Regions from separate parts of the Bradyrhizobium sp. 61 genome, predicted to be linked through region 2. Evidence: riboswitches for the same ligand, from Rfam matches in the RefSeq annotation. Region 2 holds a riboswitch; the other holds the start of a gene.
What was found. A riboswitch is a leader RNA that binds a small molecule or an ion and turns the genes downstream of it on or off. The one in region 2 is predicted to bind S-adenosylmethionine.
Positions count from the first base shown of each region.

Region 1: linked by a shared signal. The riboswitch ahead of IVB46_RS08325 (O-succinylhomoserine sulfhydrylase) and the one ahead of IVB46_RS28415 (homoserine O-acetyltransferase) in region 2 are both predicted to bind S-adenosylmethionine.

Region 1 covers NZ_JADPIU010000019.1:3,515-7,782, forward strand. The annotation lists gene IVB46_RS08310 (hypothetical protein) at 1-111, opposite strand, end outside; gene IVB46_RS08315 (PAS domain S-box protein) at 216-629, opposite strand; gene IVB46_RS08320 (2'-deoxycytidine 5'-triphosphate deaminase) at 746-1,852, opposite strand; SAM riboswitch at 1,963-2,042, shown strand; gene IVB46_RS08325 (O-succinylhomoserine sulfhydrylase) at 2,113-3,309, shown strand; gene IVB46_RS08330 (SGNH/GDSL hydrolase family protein) at 3,466-4,268, opposite strand, start outside.
Region 2 covers NZ_JADPIU010000075.1:9,504-13,771, reverse strand. The annotation lists gene IVB46_RS28425 (histidinol-phosphate transaminase) at 1-371, opposite strand, end outside; gene IVB46_RS28420 (chorismate mutase) at 408-1,256, opposite strand; SAM riboswitch at 1,474-1,553, shown strand; gene IVB46_RS28415 (homoserine O-acetyltransferase) at 1,639-2,841, shown strand; gene metW (methionine biosynthesis protein MetW) at 2,857-3,519, shown strand; gene IVB46_RS28405 (alpha/beta hydrolase) at 3,579-4,268, opposite strand, start outside.

The sequences.
Region 1 (4,268 bases), on a different contig from region 2:
CCGTGTGACGACGGTGAGGATGAGTCCGGTGAAATAGGCGTGATAGAGGTCGGCGACCGCACGCCAGCGCTTCCATTGCGCTTCCTGTGCTGCGTCTGTTGCGGCGGTCATGTTCGCTCCCGATCGTTGTTTTGATCGAGTGTGTCACTGCGCCCGGTACGAGGCAACCTGACGCTCAGGCAGAGCGCCCTGCACGCCAGCCCGTCAATTCCGCATCACGAATTTTGCGCAAGCCTGGCCGCGCGCTCGCGCTCGACGCGTTCGGTGACGTCGCGCGCCATCGCGACCGATCCGACCACGGCACCACCGGCATCGCGCACCAGCGCGAAGGTCATCTCGATGTAGAGCTTGCGTCCGCTCTGGTGCAGCGCGCGGGTCAGCGTCGGCCTGCCCGCAAGCTTCATCGCCCCGGTGGTAAGCGCAGCTTCGAAGCCCTTCCAGTGCGCGGCACGCAGACGTTCGGGAATGATCAGATCGAGGTTCTGGCCGAGCGCTTCGGCGGCGGAGAAGCCGAACAAGGCGGTCGATGCACGATTCCAGCGCGTGATGGTGCCGGAGCGATCCGAATAGATGAGCGCGTCCGCGACGTCGTCGAGGATTCTTGCGTCGAGTTCGGATTGAACACTCATCTCGCCACCTCGCATGCAGCCCGGATTTCAGCTTGCATCCCGGCAGTAGTCAATCGAGAGGCTGCGGCGTACTGTCATGCCCCGGTCAAGCCGGGGCATGACAGTAGGGTGTGTAGCTACACCCGAAAATGCTTCGATAGTTTGAGGCCCTGCGCCTGGTAGTTCGAGCCGATGCGCTGGCCGTACATCGCGTCGGGGCGCGCCAGCATCTTCTCGTAGACGAGGCGGCCGACGATCTGGCCGTGCTCGAGGATGAACGGCACCTCGCGCGAGCGCACTTCGAGCACGGCGCGCGATCCCTGCCCGCCAGCGCCGGCATAGCCGAAGCCGGGATCGAAGAATCCGGCATAGTGCACGCGGAACTCGCCGACCAGAGGATCGAACGGCACCATCTCCGCGGCGTAATCGGGCGGCACCTGCACGGCTTCCTTGGAGGCGAGGATGTAGAACTCGCCGGGGTCGAGGATCAGGCTGCCGTCGGGACGTGCCGAGATCGGTTCCCAGAAATCCTCCACCGCATAGCCGGAGCGGCGGTCGACGTCGACGACGCCGGTGTGTCGCTTGGCGCGATAGCCGACGAAGCCGTTGGCCTTCTCACCGGAGAGGTCGACGGAGACGGCAACGCCGCCGGTGAGATCGGCATCGTCGAGATCGACGAGACGCTCGGTCGCATGCAGCGCCTCGAGCTCGTCGATGTTGAGGATGGCATCTCCGGTGCGGAAGCGCACCTGGCTCAGGCGCGAGCCCTCGCTGACCAGCACCGGAAACGTTTTCGGGCTGATCTCGGCGTAGAGCGGGCCGTGATAGCCGGCGCCGATCATGTCGAAGCGGCGGGTGCCGTCGGCGATGACACGGGTGAAGACATCAAGCCGGCCGGTCGAGCTTTTCGGGTTCGCGGCGGCGACGATCTCCGGCGGCAGCGCCAGGCTTTCCAAGAGCGGCACGATGTAGACGCAGTTGGTCTCCAGCACCGCGCCATCGGCGAGGCTGAACTCGTGCAGCTTTAACTCGTCGATGCGCTCGGCGACGGTCGCGCCGGGACCCGGCAGGAAGCTGGCGCGAACGCGATAGGCGATATCGCCGAGGCGAAGGTCGAGGCTCGCCGGCTGGATCTGGCTTTCGACGAAGTCATAAGCGGGCAGGATGAGGCCCGCCTTCGCCATCGCCGCGATCATGCGGTCGGGCAGGATACCATTGGCGTCGGCGGCAACCGTGAAGCTCAACCGGGGGTCCTCGTCAGGGGTCAAATGCATCCGGACATGCGGGAAATAGCAGCCTTTTACGGCTATCCGATGGACGCCTTGACGGAAAGGCCATTGCGGAATATGAGCATCACTTATCCCGTGGTGATTTGAGCCGGCCGGCTTGCAGCCACGTTAAATAAGTCGCTAAACAGGCCGGGGACCTCTGTGATCCCGGCCCGTGGAGATATCCAGGCCGGTTTTTTTGTGACCGTTTTCGATGGTCACGCAGAGGAGGTCCTATGTCGAAGTCCCCGGCGTCCACCACGCAATACCGTCCCGAAACCCGCCTGGTCCATTCCGGCACCCTGCGCTCGCAATATGGCGAGACGTCGGAGGCGCTGTTTTTGACCCAGGGCTACGTCTACAACAGCGCCGAGGAATGCGAGGCGCGGTTCAAGGGCGAGGACCCCGGCTTCATCTATTCGCGCTATTCCAACCCGACTATCTCGATGTTCGAGCGCCGCATGATCGAGCTCGAAGGCGCCGAAGCCGCCCGCTCGGCCGCGACCGGCATGGCCGCGGTGACGACCGCGATCCTGGCGCCGCTGAAGGCCGGCGATCACGTGGTGGCCTCGCGCGCCCTGTTCGGCTCCTGTCTCTACGTCATCCAGGATCTGTTGCCGCGCTACGGCATCGAGACCACGCTGGTCGACGGTCTCGATCTCGACCAGTGGCAGCGCGCCTTGAGGCCGAACACCAAGACGTTTTTCCTGGAGAGCCCGACCAACCCGACGCTCGACGTGCTCGACATTCCAGGGATCGCCGAGATCGCGCACAGCGGCGGCGCGCGGCTCGTCGTCGACAACGTGTTCGCGACGCCGATCTGGCAGAGCCCGCTCGCGCTAGGGGCCGACGTCGTGGTCTATTCCGCGACCAAGCACATCGACGGCCAGGGCCGTTGTCTCGGCGGCATCATCCTGTCGTCGGAAGCGTTCATCGCCGAGCACATCCACAATTTCATGCGCCAGACCGGCCCGTCGATCTCGCCGTTCAACGCCTGGGTCCTGCTCAAGGGCCTGGAGACGCTCGGCGTGCGCGTGCGTGCGCAGACCGAGACGGCGGGACGCATCGCCGACGTGCTGGCGAGCCATCCGAAGATTTCACGCCTGGTCTATCCCGGCCGCGCCGACCATCCGCAGGCAGCTCTCGTGAAGAAGCAGATGCGCGGCGGCTCGACCCTCGTCGGCTTCGAGGTGAAGGGCGGTAAGCAGGGTGCGTTCCGCGTGCTCAACGAGCTCAAGCTTGCAAAAATCTCGAACAATCTCGGCGATGCCAAGAGCCTCGTCACGCATCCGGCGACCACGACGCATCAGCGCCTCAAGCCGGAAGACCGCGCCGCACTCGGCATCAGCGAGGGCTTCATCCGCTTCTCGGCGGGGCTCGAGCATGTGGATGATCTGGTCGAGGATCTGACCGCGGCGCTGGAGAAGGCGTGAGGGCTTCACGAGCTCGGAATCGTAGGGGGGCAAAGCGACTTGTCCGCCGTAGCTCGAAGAGCGAAGGCGGAAGCGTGCCCACCATTCACGATCATGTCGCCGATAGATGGTGGGCACGGCGCGCGAAGGGCGCGCCTTTGCCCACCTTACGGAAGCTCACATCGGCCGATACGTCCGCACGTCCGCGGGCACGTTGACGCCGAGCTTGATCTGGCCGACGGAGCGGATGATGTCGTCGCCGAGGATCTGGGCGAAGCAGGCATAGCCCCAATCGTTCATGTGCAGGCCGTCGGCGATCACGAAACTCTCGACCGGGATCGATTGATTCTCGTGCCAGTCGCGCATCACCTCGAAGCGGGGGAAGATGCCGACGTGACGGAGCTCGGCGACCTTGCCGAGCAGGTGCACCATCTTGCCGGCGCTCTCCTTGCGCTGGTTGACGGCTGGCGAATATTGCGGATCGACCAGCACGATGTCGGCGCCGCCAGCGGCCTGGATGCGGGAGATACCGTCCTCGACCATCTTGGCGGTGTCACCGGGATCGAGATTGCGCAGCACCGCATTGGTGCCGACCTGCCAGATCACGAGATCCGGATGCACGTCGATCACCTCCTTCTGGAGGCGCTTCATCATCTCGGGCGCGTCCTCGCCGCCGACGCCGGCGTTGATGACGGTGATGTCGGCGGTCGGATATTGCCGGCGGAGCTGCGCGGCGAGACGGTTCGGATAGTTGAAATCGGGCGAGCTCGCGCCATAGCCTGCCGTCGACGACGAGCCGAACGCAACGATCACGACGGGTTTGCCGGCGACGAGCTTGCCCGCGACATGCGGCAGCGAGCCCATCGCCTTCGAGCCACCCTTCGGCGTGAGGCAGGGCACGCGGCTGAAAATGTCCCCGGCGGATTTCGCGACCTGCTTCACCTTGTCGATGGCGCGGGCGGTCACGCCGCGCTGCTCGT
Region 2 (4,268 bases):
ACCGCCATGGTCGCGATCGGGTAGACCAGGAAGCCGTGCGTGGTCGAGATCGCCTCGTCGCCGTGGCTGAGATAGGTGTGGGCGAGCAGATTGAGAATCTCGTCCGAGCCGGCGCCGCAGATGATGCGGTTGGGGTCGAGCCCGAAAGAACGGCCGATCGCTTCGCGCAGCACGCGCGAGGTTCCTTCCGGATAGTCTTCCAGATGCGCCGCCACGTTCCTGAACGCCTCGATCGCCTTGGGCGAGGGCCCGAACGGCGTCTCGTTGGCCGAGAGCTTGAACACCTTGCGGCCCGGCTCAGCCACCGGGCTCTTGCCGGGCGTGTAGGGCGCAATATCGAGAATGCCGGGATTCGGCACGGGGCGGGACATCTTCAACTCCGGAAGTAGCTTTAGGCGGTTCGCGATCTACGATTTCGACCCGGTCGAGGGCACCGTATAGCGCGTTGCGTGGCTGCCGACGAGGGCCGTGGAGCGCACCGAGGCCCCCGCTTCGATCAGGGCAGCCTTGATCTTGTCGATGCTGGTCGCGCTCGTGACCGAGACCAGCAGCGCTGCGCCGTCGAAGGCGGTATCGGGCACTGCCACGATCTCGGCGAGCGGCGACAGGGCGCGGGCGACCTCGGCGTTCCACCCGGACACGCGCACGCTGAAGGTCTCGACCTCCGTCACCACGGCGCTGTCGGCGACGCGCGAGATCGCGAACACCGGCAGTGCGGCCGGATGGTCGGCGCGCTCGACGAAGGGCATCCGCGCGATGATCTTCGGCGCGCCGTCCGCTTCCAGCTCCAGCCACCATGGCGTGCGGCTCGAGGTCGCCGAGACCAGCGCCAGATCGCCCTTGGACTTCGCCACCGCTTCGACCGCGGCCTGCGCGCTGAAATGCGCGACGTAAGGCACCGTGAAGCCGAAATGGAAGCGCACGGAATCGCGCATCGCCGGCTCGCTCACCGAGATGTCGGCATGGACGGAGAACGGCGCTTGGACGTAAGTGAACGTCGAGATGATGACGCGCCAGATGCTCTCGACCGTGTCGAGCGGCAGGATGCCGCGATGACGCTGCACGATGTCACGCATCATGGCGGCCTCGCGCGCCGGGCGGAACGCCGAGCCGACCTCCTGGGTCTGCTTCACCTGGATCAGGCGGTCGATGATGTCGCCGCGCTGCATCAGGAGACGATGCATGCCCTCGTCGATCGCGTCGATCTCCTTGCGCAATTCCTGGAGCGATGGTGGCGCGGGCGGACGTTGGGACATATCTGCGAGATGCTGGTGAGAGGCGTTCCAATGCGGGTCGGCCAAGGCCCATCGGCAAGGCCGGATCCGCTGCGATCGACGTCCTGATTAGGCAGTCGGCGCGGCGAAAGCAAAGAGAAATGCAAAGGGAAACCGGGCCTTTTCGGCCGGCCTTTCAGGGATGAATTTGGCTAATCGGGACCATGACTTGACGAAAACCGCCCAAGACAGTAGCTTTTGCCCGTTCCGTGGTCATTTGAGCCGGCCGGCTTGCAGCCACGTTAAAAAACTCGCTAAACAGGCCGGGGACGCTTCAGATCCCGGCCGAACCTATCGTTCAGGCCGGGTTTTTCATGGCCTGATTCCAGCGGCAGCCTGACGGGTGTCGCAAACGAGGTCGATGATGGTTGGCGTGAAGCCCGTGCCGAGTCCCGCGATCAGCGCCGACGACCGGTCGCATGAGGCGGATCATCCGAATTCGCAGGTCGCGCAGTTCGGCGCCGAGCAGCCGCTGCGGCTCGATTGCGGCATCGATCTCACCCCGTTCCAGATCGCCTACCAGACCTATGGCGAGCTCAACGCCGATAGCTCCAACGCGGTGCTGATCTGCCATGCGCTGACCGGCGATCAGCATGTCGCCAACGTGCATCCCGTCACCGGCAAGTCGGGTTGGTGGGAGACGCTGGTCGGTCCCGGCCGACCTCTTGATCCTCAGCACTACTTCATCATTTGCGCCAACGTGATCGGCGGCTGCATGGGCTCGACCGGGCCGGCCTCGATCAATCCCGCGACCGGCAAGGTGTGGGGCCTGGATTTTCCCGTCATCACCATTCCCGACATGGTGCGCGCGCAGGCGATGCTGATCGACCGGCTCGGCATCGACACGTTGTTCGCGGTGGTCGGCGGCTCGATGGGCGGCATGCAGGTGCTGCAATGGACCGCGGCCTATCCCAAGCGCGTGTACTCCGCGCTGGCGATTGCCTGCGCGACGCGGCACTCGGCGCAGAACATCGCTTTCCACGAGCTCGGCCGCCAGGCGGTGATGGCCGATCCCGACTGGCACAACGGCCGCTACACGGATCAGGGCATCCATCCGCATCGCGGACTTGCGGTGGCACGGATGGCCGCGCACATCACCTATCTCTCCGACGCCGCGCTGCATCGCAAGTTCGGCCGCCGCATGCAGGACCGCGAGCTGCCGACCTTCTCGTTCGACGCCGATTTCCAGGTCGAGAGCTATCTGCGCTACCAGGGCTCGTCCTTCGTCGAGCGGTTCGACGCCAACTCCTATCTCTATCTGACCCGTGCGATGGACTATTTCGACATCGCCGGCGATCACGGCGGCGTGCTGGCGAAAGCGTTCGCGGGCATCGAGACGCGCTTCTGCGTGGTCTCCTTCACCAGCGACTGGCTGTTCCCGACCTCGGAATCGCGCGCACTGGTGCATGCGCTGAACGCGTCGAGCGCGCGGGTGTCGTTCGCCGAGATCGAGACCGATCGCGGCCATGACGCCTTCCTGCTCGACGTGCCTGAATTCTTCGATATCGCCCGTGCCTTCCTGCAATCGGCAGGGAAGGCGCGCGGGCTCACCGCCAGGATTGACTGACAAGGACGGCTAGCGATGTCTGTGCAGGAAGTGCTGCCGCTGGGCGGCGTTGCGACGGAGCAGTCAGGCCAGTTTCGCGCCGATCATCTGCTGGTCGCCGAGATGGTCAAGCCCGGCTCGAAAGTGCTCGACGTCGGCTGCGGCGAGGGCGATTTGCTCCAGCTTCTGGAGACCCGCGGCATCGACGGGCGCGGCATCGAGCTGTCGCGCGAGGGCGTCAACCGTTGCGTCGCCAAGGGCCTCGCGGTGGTGCAGGGCGATGCCGACACCGATCTCGTCAATTATCCCGACGACGCCTTCGATTACGTTATCCTGTCGCAGACGCTGCAGGCGACGCGGCAGCCGCGGGTCGTGCTGGAGAATCTGCTGCGCATCGGCCGCCGCGCCATCGTGTCGTTCCCGAATTTCGGCTTCTGGAAGATGCGGCTCCAGCTCCTGGTCGGCGGCCACATGCCGCGCACCGAGAATCTGCCGGCGACCTGGTACGACACCGCCAACATCCATTTCTGCACCATCAAGGATTTCGTCGAGCTCTGCGACGCGATCCACGTCAAGATGGAGCGCGCCGAGGCGCTGGATCTCTACGGCCGTCCATTGCGGCTGCGATTGCCGTGGTGGGTGTGGAACATGTTCGGCGAGCAGGGCGTGTTTCTGCTCACGCGCGGGCAGGGGAAGTAGTTGCCGTCATTCCGGGCCTGCGCCTGTCGGCGCATCCCGGAATGACAGCGACTGGCAGTCTAATGCGCCGCCAGCGACCGCGGATCGCGCACCGGCCAGCGCCCGGCTTCCACCAGCGTCACGAACCGCTCCACGCTCTCGTTGAACAGTGCGGGTTCTTCGAGATTGAGCACGTGGCCTGATTTCGGAAACATCGCGAGGCCCGCCGCGGGCAGGTGCTTCTTCAGGAACAGGCTTGCCCCGACGCAGGGATCGTCTTCGTCGCCGCAGATGATCAGCGCGGGCGTTACCACACCTCGAATGGCATCCGGCATCGTGTAAATCGATGGCCTGCCGCCCTGGAAGCCGCGCATCGTGTTCGCGGAGCCCTTGGCATCGTGGCGCGCCAGTGCGGCGTAGAAATCGGCGTGGCCGCGCGGATCTTTCACCAGGAAGGGAATCCGGCTCGGCGCCTCGCGCGTGACCTTTGCGACCTCGGCGGAGCCGAGCGTCTCGAACTGCTCGGCGTTGGCGCGGCACTGCTTGCGCCAGTTGTCGAGATTCTCGATCTCCGATCCTGAGCCCACGCCGGCCAGCGTCATCGACAGCGCGCGCTGCGGCGAGTTCAACCCGATCTGGAGTGACGAATAGGCGCCCATCGACAGGCCGACGAGATGCGCGCGCTCGATCTTGAGATGATCGAGCACCGCGAGCGCGTCGGTGTAGAAATGCTTGTAGGTGTAGACCTCGCCATCAGGCACGTCCGACGG